DNA from 3 places in the Streptacidiphilus alkalitolerans genome. Region 2 is predicted to be linked to each of the others. Evidence: riboswitches for the same ligand, from Rfam matches in the RefSeq annotation. Region 2 holds a riboswitch; each other region holds the start of a gene.
What was found. A riboswitch is a leader RNA that binds a small molecule or an ion and turns the genes downstream of it on or off. The one in region 2 is predicted to bind cobalamin.
Positions count from the first base shown of each region.

Region 1: linked by a shared signal. The riboswitch ahead of ACEZDG_RS22660 (ribonucleoside-diphosphate reductase subunit alpha) and the one ahead of ACEZDG_RS30935 (cobalamin biosynthesis protein) in region 2 are both predicted to bind cobalamin.
Region 3: linked by a shared signal. The riboswitch ahead of ACEZDG_RS27955 (prenyltransferase/squalene oxidase repeat-containing protein) and the one ahead of ACEZDG_RS30935 (cobalamin biosynthesis protein) in region 2 are both predicted to bind cobalamin.

Region 1 covers NZ_JBHEZX010000010.1:65,552-68,768, forward strand. Annotated here, with positions in the region: gene ACEZDG_RS22660 (ribonucleoside-diphosphate reductase subunit alpha) at 1-1,201, opposite strand, end outside; cobalamin riboswitch at 1,343-1,483, opposite strand; gene ACEZDG_RS22665 (hypothetical protein) at 1,635-2,372, shown strand; gene ACEZDG_RS22670 (histidine phosphatase family protein) at 2,373-3,149, opposite strand.
Region 2 covers NZ_JBHEZX010000018.1:64,925-68,141, forward strand. Annotated here, with positions in the region: gene ACEZDG_RS30925 (NAD(P)/FAD-dependent oxidoreductase) at 1-969, shown strand, start outside; gene ACEZDG_RS30930 (hypothetical protein) at 1,136-1,360, shown strand; cobalamin riboswitch at 1,439-1,563, shown strand; gene ACEZDG_RS30935 (cobalamin biosynthesis protein) at 1,689-2,648, shown strand; gene ACEZDG_RS30940 (cobyric acid synthase) at 2,645-3,217, shown strand, end outside.
Region 3 covers NZ_JBHEZX010000014.1:209,670-212,886, forward strand. Annotated here, with positions in the region: gene ACEZDG_RS27945 (aldehyde dehydrogenase) at 1-337, opposite strand, end outside; gene ACEZDG_RS27950 (MBL fold metallo-hydrolase) at 501-1,550, shown strand; adenosylcobalamin-variant (AdoCbl-variant) riboswitch at 1,645-1,715, shown strand; gene ACEZDG_RS27955 (prenyltransferase/squalene oxidase repeat-containing protein) at 1,776-3,071, shown strand; gene ACEZDG_RS27960 (SCO2322 family protein) at 3,074-3,217, shown strand, end outside.

The sequences.
Region 1 (3,217 bases), on a different contig from region 2:
GGCCGGCCGCCTCCGCCTTGCTGTACGCGGCGTCGAACTCGGCGCCCCAGAGGTCGACCAGCTCGGGCACGTCGCCGGGGGAGAACAGCGACCACTCGGTGTCGGCGTCCACCCGGCGCATGAACTCGTCCGGGACCCAGTGCGCCAGGTTGAGGTTGTGGGTGCGGCGGGCCTCCTCGCCGGTGCTGTCGCGGAGTTCCAGGAACTCCTCGATGTCCGCGTGCCAGGTCTCCAGGTAGACGCAGGCGGCGCCCTTGCGACGGCCGCCCTGGTTCACCGCGGCGACCGAGGAGTCCAGCGTGCGCAGGAACGGCACGATGCCGTTGGACTGGCCGTTGGTGCCGCGGATCAGGCTGCCTCGGGAGCGGATCCGGCTGTAGGAGAGGCCGATGCCGCCGGCGTGCTTGCTGAGCCGGGCGATCTGGGCGTAGCGCTGGTAGATCGAGTCCAGCTCGTCCTGCGGGGAGTCCAGCAGGTAGCAGGAGGACATCTGCGGGTGCCGGGTACCGGAGTTGAACAGGGTGGGCGAGGAGGGCAGGTACTCGAGCCGGCTCATCAGCCGGTACAGCTCGGCCACCTCCGCCACGGATTCGACGCCGCCCGCCCGCCGCCCGCCGCCACCCTTGTCCGAGTCGCTGCGCTCCACACCTCCTACCTGCAGCCCGCAGGCCACCCGGAGCAGGAAGTGCTGCGGGGTCTCCAGCACCTGACGGGTGATCGGGTGCCGCAGCAGGTAGCGGGAGTAGACGGTGCGCAGGCCGAAGTACTCGAAGCGGTCGTCGGCGGCGGAGTCGACCACCGCGTCCAGTGCCTCCGCGTGGGCGGCCACGAACGCGGCGGTCCCGTCGCCGATCAGGCCCTCCCGGTGGCCGACCGCGATGGAGGCGGCGAAGCAGGTCGCGCCCTGCCCCGCGGCCTCCTCGCGGACCTCCTCGGCCAGCAGCCGGGCGGCCAGCCGGGAGTACTGCGGGTCCTCGGCGATCAGCCCGGCGGCTGCCTCGATCGCCAGGCCGCGCAGCTCGGCGTAGTCGGCGACGGAGCTGCGCCCGCGCAGCGCGGCGGCGGCGACCCGGCCGGGGTCCACCTCGGTGAGGTCGGGGGAGCGTTCGGTGAGGACGCGCAGCAGCGTGGTGCCGGGGGAGTCGGGGCTGTCGCCCTGGTGCGGGACTGCTGTCGTCGCTGCGGTCTCGGTGATCGTCACTGTGCGCTCCTCGTTGGCGGCCGGTCGGCGGTGGGCCGCTGACGGGAGGCAGGAGGGAGCGCGACGTCGCTGCGCCGGAGGCAGCACGGAACGCGTCCCCGGCCCACCCGCGAGGCCCGGACGTACGTCGTCCCGGGGTGTCCTCGGAACGAGCTGTCGGCAGGTACTCGGACTCGCGGGCGCATACCTGGGTACGGCCGCTCACCGCTGCGGGGCAGTCCCGGAGTCGCACCGGGTTCCCCTGCGTCGTCAGCGAGATGAGCATACATGTAGGGGTGCTTTCCAGAAGCACCCCTACATGTAGTGTCGCGAGTGCACGCAGTCACCCCCGCAGCGCTGCCGGAAGGCGCGGCATCTGTCGATGTGTCAGATTCGGGAGTGTTCGCGGGGGCGTCAGGCCCTCCGCGCGTGAGCGGGAGCGAGGCAGGACCGGATGACGGTGCTCGGGACGGGTGTGCGGCGCGGGATGGCGGCCGGGGTCGCCGCGGGGCTGCTACTGGCGGGCACGGCCGGGACGGCGGAGGCGGTCGCGACCGCGGCCCCGGCGGTACGGGTCTGCGGGCTGGATCCGGCCACCTTCACCAAGCCGTCGCTGGCGCTGGCCTACCAGAAGCTGCACAAGGTCTACTACGCCGGCGGGTCCTGGTCGGGGTTCACCCTGAAGGCCGGGAACAGCACGCCCGCGCGCTGCGCCGGCGTGCTCCCGGTGGTGGTGTTCGGCTCGCGGGGCAGGTCGCTGCGCCGGGGGGACGTGCGGATGCAGTGGCGGACCGGACGCGGCGGCTGGCACGGGTCCGCCATGGTGGCCGAGAACGGCGTGCTGATGGGCCTGGTCGGCCCGGCGCAGGGGCTGTCCCTGGCGGCGCGCGGGAAGGCGGCGGTGCCGCTGCGGATGCGGTTCTCCACCGGCGCGCCGACCGGGCAGTGGGTGACCATGGCGATCGGCTACGCGCCGGTGACGCTGGAGGGCGAGACCGCGGCGCTGCCGGTGGGGATCTCCGACCCCCGGCTGTTCCGGGTGCTGCGGCAGGTCCGGCGGCCGAGCGGCGCGCCGCAGCTGGCGGAGACCGGCGGGCCGCCGCGGACGGCGGTGGCCGCCGGGGCCTCGCTGCTGTGCCTGGGCGGCGGTGCGGGCCTGCTGGCCCTCTCCCGCCGCCGCCGGGTCCGCTAGTCAGGTGGTCCGCTGGTCCAGGTGCGTGGTGGTGTTGTAGCAGTCCAGCGCGAGCCGGCCGGACGGGGTGCGGGACCAACGGGTGATCGAGGCGTTGCCGACGGTGCCGGCCCGGTCCACGGCGAGGATCGCCGCCTCGTCCAGGTCGTCCAGGATGTGACGGAGCATCAGCACCACCGCGTCATGGGCCACCAGCAGCACCCGGCGCGACTCCTCCGCCTCGTAGAGGTCGCGGAGCAGGCTGCGCAGCCGCAGGGCCACGTCCGCCAGCGACTCGCCGCCCGGGGGGCGCCAGCGCAGTTCGCCGAGCAGGCGGCGGCGGGCCGCCTCGGCCGGGTGGTACAGCTCGATCGCGGCCTTGGTGACCATCTCCAGGATGCCCAGCTCGCGGTCGCGCAGCCGCTCGTCGGTGCGGACCGCGGGCAGCGGCAGCCCGGCCCGGTCGATCTCGGCGACGACCAGCTCGGCGGTCTCCTGGGCCCGCAGGTACGGGGACACCCACAGGCTGTGCGGCAGCGGCCCCTCGGTACGGGCGGCCAGCCTGCGGCCGAGGGCGCTCGCCTGGGCCCGGCCCAGGGCGGTCAGGGTGAGGTCGGCGTCCCGGCAGGTGATGCCGGTGTCCAGCGCCCCGGCGGCCTCGGCGGCGGCGAAGGCGGCGTTGGCGGTGCTCTGGCCGTGGCGGGTGACGGTGAGCGAGAGCGGGCGTGGGAGGGCCGGACCGGCCTGCGGCTGCGACAGCGCGGGCTGGCTGAGGTGGTGATGGTCGGTGAGCTCCACGGGTTCCCCCTGCGGGTCGTCCGGCCCGGCGCGGAGGTGCGTACGGGCCGCCGCTCCCAGTGTGCGGG
Region 2 (3,217 bases):
TTCGGCGAGACCGACCAACTGCTGCTCGGCCCGGCCGAGACGGCGCAGCGGATCGCCGTGGCCGGGGCGCTCGGCGGCAGCTGGACCCCGCACGGCGCCCGGATCCAGCCGGCCAAGCTGGTCCAGGGGCTGGCCCGGGTGGTCGAGGCGCTGGGGGTGACCGTGCACGAGGACACCACGGTGACCGAGATCGTCCCGGGCGGGTCGGGCGCGCCGGCCCGGGCGGTGACCGCGCGGGGCACCGTGTCGGCCCGGTTCGTGCTGCGGGCCACCGAGGGCTTCACCGCGGCGCTGCGCGGCGAGAAGCGGTCCTGGCTGCCGATGAACTCCTCGATGGTGGTCACCGAGCCGCTGCCGGCCTCGTTCTGGGAGGCGGTGGGCTGGTCCGGGCGGGAGACCCTGGGCGACATGGCGCATGCCTACATGTACGCGCAGCGCACCGCCGACGACCGGATCGCACTGGGCGGACGCGGCGTCCCGTACCGCTTCGGCTCGCGCACCGACAACGACGGGACCACCCCGCAGCGGACCGTGGACCAGCTGCGGCAGATCGTCACGGACTTCTTCCCGGCCGCCGGCTCCGCCGCCGGCGAGGTGCGGATCGACCACGCCTGGTCCGGGGTGCTCGGTGTGCCCCGGGACTGGTGTTCGACCGTGGACCTGGACCGGGCCACCGGGCTCGGCCTGGCCGGAGGCTATGTCGGCAGCGGGGTCAGCACCACCAATCTGGCCGCGCGCACCCTGCGCGACCTGGTGCTGCGCGAGCTCGGCAGCGGCTCCGACACCGCCCTGACCGGGCTGCCCTGGGTCGGGCACCGGGTCAGGGCCTGGGAGCCCGAGCCGCTGCGCTGGATCGGCGTCCACGGCATGTACGCCGCCTACTACGCGGCGGACCGGCAGGAGCGCGGCGGGCGGGCGGGCACCTCGCCCATCGCCAAGGCGGCGGACGTGGTCTCCGGGCGGCACTGAGCCGGGCCCTGACCTGGGCGCTGACCTGGGCGGCAACCCCGGGAACTGACTCTGCGGAGTCGGCTCGGGACACTCCGAGATGCGGATCGGGCGAGTCTGGCAGACCCTGGAAACCGGGGGAAGCCGGTATTCGGAAGACCGCAGCACTCGACACCTTGGGGTGCCCATGCCTGTCCTTCTGTGCCTGATCACCGCTCCACTCGGCCTCGCCGTCCTGCTCGGCATGTCCTGGTTCGAGGACCATGTCCTGCGCCCGCCCACCAGCCCGGTCGACCTGGTGGTCCAGAACGAGTCGACCGTGGAGCTGCTGCGCGCCGTCCGCGCGCCGCTGCAGCTCCCGGCCTCGACCGCGCCCCCCGCGCTGCCGCAGAGCGGGGACACCGCGGCCTGACCCCGGCCGTCCGACCTGTGTTGACGGTCGGTCGGGCGGCGTGGTGGGATCGAGCGCCAAGCTGTTCGGAGGCATGGAGAGGAAGTCCGGTGAAGGGGGAGACCCCCAGTCCGGCGCGGTCCCGCCACTGTCACCGGGGAGCGTCCCCGAGGTTCTGATCACCGGAACCCCGGGGACGCGTCGATCCGGGAGCCAGGAGACTCTCGCCCCCGGTTCGTCGATCCAGGGCGCGGACCCTGAGTGAGGACATCCACGCCATGCGCGCTGCCCTGCCGCCACCACCCCCCGGTGCCGTCCCCTTCCCCGCTCAGCCTCCCCGCTGACCGCCGTGCGCGCGAGCGCGGCCACCACGACAGCACTCGGCCTCCTCCTCGGCCACGCCGCCGATACCGTTTTCGGCGATCCCCGGCGCGGGCACCCGGTGGCCGGATTCGGACGGGCCGCCGGAGCGGCCGAGCGCCGGCTCTGGCGGGACCGCAGGGACACCGGAGCGCTGTTCACCGCGCTCTGCACGGGCTCGGTGGCCGGGGCCGCGCTGCTGGCCGACCGCGCCGCCGCCCGCACCCGCACCGGCTCGGTGCTGCTCACCGCCGCCGCCACCTGGACCGTGCTCGGCGGCGCCTCCCTGGTACGGGAGGCCAGGACCATCGGCGCCGCGCTGGAGGCCGACGACCTCGCCGCCGCCCGGGCCCGGCTGCCGTACCTGTGCGGACGCGACCCGGAGGGGCTGACCGAGCAGCAGATCGCCCGCGCGGTGGTCGAGTCGGTGGCCGAGAACACCGCGGACGCGGTGGTGAACGCGCTGGTCTGGGGCGCGGTCGCGGGGGTGCCCGGGCTGCTGGTCTTCCGCGCCGTGAACACCCTGGACGCCATGGTCGGCCACCGCTCGCCGCGCCATCTGCGCTTCGGCTGGGCCTCGGCCCGGCTGGACGACCTGGCCGGCTGGCCCGGGGCCCGGCTGACCGCGCTGCTCACCGTCGCCGCAGCCGCCGCCGGGGGGCGGCGGGGCGGCGAGACCTGGCGGGTCTGGCGCCGGGACGCCTCGGCGCACCCCAGCCCCAACGCCGGGCAGGCCGAGGCGGCCTTCGCGGGCGCGCTGGGGGTGCGGCTGGGCGGCACGCTCAGCTACGGCGCCCGGGTGGAGCACCGGGCGGTGCTGGGCGCCGAGCTGCCAGCGGTGCGGGTCGAGGACATCGAGCGGGCCTGCGTACTGTCCCGGCGGGTCGGGCTGCTGGCGGTCCTCGCCACGGCCGGGCTGAGCCTGCTGCTGCGAAGGGGACCGCGATGAAGGGCCCACTGCGCGGATCGCTGCTGGTCGCGGGCACCACCTCGGACGCCGGGAAGAGCGTGGTCACCGCCGGGATCTGCCGCTGGCTGGCCCGGCAGGGGGTCGCGGTCGCGCCGTTCAAGGCGCAGAACATGTCGCTGAACTCCTTCGTCACCAACGACGGCGCCGAGATCGGCCGGGCCCAGGCCATGCAGGCCGCGGCGGCCGGGGTGGAGCCTGAGGCGGCGATGAACCCGGTGCTGCTCAAGCCCGGGGCGGACGGGCGCAGCCAGGTGGTGGTGCTGGGGCAGGCGGTCGCCGAGGTCGGCGCGCTGGACTACCGCGAGCGCAAGCCGGCGCTGCTGCGGATCGCCCTGGACTGCCTGGCCGACCTGCGCGCCCGCTACGACGTGGTGGTCTGCGAGGGGGCCGGCTCCCCCGCCGAGATCAACCTGCGGGACCGGGACATCGCCAACATGGGCCTGGCGGTGGCGGCCGGCCTGCCGGTGGTGGTGGTCGGCGACATCGACCGCGGCGGCGTCTTCGCCGCCATGTACGGGACGCTGGCGCTGCTGTCCGCCGAGGACCAG
Region 3 (3,217 bases), on a different contig from region 2:
TCGGCCCGTAGGCCTGGGCCAGGATGCTCCAGGAGTAGGGGGAGCCGTTCTCCGCGCTGATCACCCGGGCGATCTCGTCGGCCCGGGCGGCGATCCCGTCCCTGATCCGCTCCGCCACCGCGAGCCGCTCCTCCAGCGGCAGCCGCGACCACGGGCCCTGGTCGAAGGACTTCCTGGCGACGGCGACGGCGCGGTCGACGTCGGCCCGGGAGGCGTGCGGGACCCGGCCGATGACCTCCTCGGTGTGCGGCGAGACCACCTCGATGACGTCCTGCCCGGCCGGGGCCACCATCTCCCCGCCGATGAACAGTTCGCCGTACTCCACTAGCTCGGTCATGGCGGTCCTCCGGATCGACATCTGACGAACCGTCACTTGGCGGTTGATAGAACTGATATCAGTTCTACTTATTGAGGGCAACGGTCGTGCAGTAGGCTCCCCGACTAGTTGTGCCAAACAAGTAACATGTTCTAGATTCTGTGCGCTCGGAGAGGACGGCAGCATGCCCGCCCACGAGACCCCCGCAAGGGTCCCCGCCCCGGCACCCGCCACCCAGGACATCGGCGGAGGAGTCTGGAGCATCACCGTCCCGATCCCGGACAACCCGCTCCGCTACACCCTGGTCTACCTGCTGGAGAGCGACCGCGGCCCGGTCCTGGTGGACACCGGCTGGGACGACCCCACCGGCCGCACCGCCCTCGCCGAGGGCCTCGCCGCGGCCGGCTTCGCCCTCGCCGACGTGCACGGCGTGATCGTCACCCACCACCACCCGGACCACCACGGGCTCTCCGCCCACGTCCAGGAGCAGTCCGGTGCCTGGATCGCGATGCACGCCGCCGAGGCCGCCGTGGTCCGCGCCCTGCACGAGAGCAGCCCCACCCACTGGCTCGGCCGGATGGCCGAGCTGATGCGCGACTCCGGCGTCCCCGATGAGCACCTGGCCGCGCTCAGCAGCTTCGGCAGCGGCAAGGCCCCGCTGGCCACCACCCTCCCGGACCGTGAGCTGGTGCACGGCGAGTCGGCCGGAGTGCCCGGCCGCGACCTGCGGGTGCTCTGGACCCCCGGGCACACCCCCGGCCACGTCTGCCTCTACCTGGACGAGCCGGGACGGCCCACCCGGCTGCTCTCCGGCGACCACCTGCTGCCGACGATCAGCCCGGTGGTCAGCCTCTACCCGGAGAACCAAGGGGACGAGCCGGCCGACCCCCTCGGCGACTTCCTCGACTCACTGGAACGGATCGCCCTGCTGGCGCCGCAGGAGGTGCTGCCCGCGCACCAGTACCGCTTCGCGGACGCGGCCGGCCGGGTCGGCGAACTGCTGGAGCACCACGCCCTGCGGCTCGCGGAGCTGCACGTCCAGCTCCAGCGGGAGCCGCTGACGCTGTGGCAGTGCGCGATGGGGATGCACTGGAACCGGCCGTGGTCGGAGCTCGGCTTCGTCTCCCGCCACCTGGCCCTGTCCGAGGCCGCCGCCCACGTCCGCCGCCTGGTCAAGACCGGCCTGGCCGAGGAACTGCAGGGCGCCGAGCCGCTGCTCTACCGCGCGACCTGAGCGGGACCGGTGGGTTGCCCGCGGCCGGGGCGCGTCGGGGCGGGGCGGAGGCGGCCGGATACAGTGGCCGCACAACTTGATCTGCTTGATCCGCCTCCTGACGGGGGAAGCCGGTGCGATTCCGGCGCTGACCCGCAACCGTTCAGCCGGAACACCCGTCAGGAAGCGAGCGGCCCCGTCGAGGTCTACGGTCGCCCCCCGCTCTTCGAAAGGCACCACCACATCATGTTCACCGCCGCCCGTCTGGGCGCCGTCGCGCTGACCGCCGCCGCCGTGCTGGCCGGTTCGGCAGCGCCCGCGCTCGCCGCCACCGCCAGCCCGGTCCCCGTTCCCGCCGGGCTCTACGGCAAGAGCGACCCGACCTACGACGGCGTGTGGCGGCAGGGCCTCAGCCTGCTCGCCCTGCACACCCAGGGGGTCACCCCGGCCGACTCGGCGATCAGCTGGCTGACCGGCCAGCAGTGCGCGGACGGCGGCTGGCCGTCCTACAACGCGGACCCGACCAAGGCGTGCACGGCGACGACCGAGGACAGCAACGCGACCTCGTCGGCGGTGCAGGCCCTGGTCGCCCTCGGCGGCCACGACGACGCCGTGACCAAGGCCGTGGCCTGGTTCAGGACCGTGCAGAACAAGGACGGCGGCTGGTCCTACAACCCCGGCACCCCGAGCGACGGCAACTCGACCGGACTGGTCGTCAGCGCCCTGTACGCGGCGAAGACCGACCCGGCGACGGTGACCAAGGACGGCAAGTCCGCACTGGACGGCCTGCACGGCTTCCAGCTCGGCTGCACGGCGGCCACGGCCGTCCAGGGCGCCTTCGCGTACCAGCCGGACAAGGCGGGCAAGCTGGTCGCCAATGACTTCGCCAGCGCGCAGGCGGCGCTGGCCGCCGGTTCCGGCTCCCTCCCGGTGGCCGCGCCGGCCTCCTCGTCCGCCTCCTCGTCCGCCTCCGCCCCGTCGTCGGCCTCTTCGTCGGCCCCGTCGTCGGCGCCCGCGGCCAACTGCTCGGACTCCAAGGGCGCCGCGTCCCAGTACCTGGCGCGGCAGCTCAGCTCCGGCAGCGGGCACCTGACCACCCAGCTGGCCGGTGCCAAGCCCGCGCCCGACTACGCCGGCACCGCCTGGGCCGCGCTCGCGCTCGCCAACAACGGCCGGTCCGACGACGCCAAGCAGGCCGTCGAGTGGCTGCGCCAGAACGGCGCGTCCTGGGCCCAGGGCAACGGCACCCCGCAGGCGACGGCCCTCGCGCTGATGATCCTGGACGCCAGGGCGACCGGGATCGACCCGCAGCGCTTCGGCACTGCCGACCTGGTCGCCCAACTGGAGGCGACCGGCCCGGCCCCGGCCGCGACCCCCGCACCGTCCTCCAGCGCGAGCGCGAGCGCCTCCGAGAAGTCCGACAAGTCCAGCAATGCCAGCTTCTCCGCCTGGTGGCTCATCCTGGTCGGTCTGGCCGCAGGCGCCGGCATCGGGATCTACATCAGCTACAGCCGCAAGACCCGCACCCGCCCGCGGCCGTGACCATGCATGTCAGAGCTGTGTGGCGCGCTGCGGTGGTGGCGGTCCTGGCCGTCGCCGCCGGGCTGATGTCGCTGGCGCCTGCTTCGGCGTCCAGCTACCGGTACTGGTCGTTCTGGGAGGGAACCGGCAGCGGCTGGACCTACCAG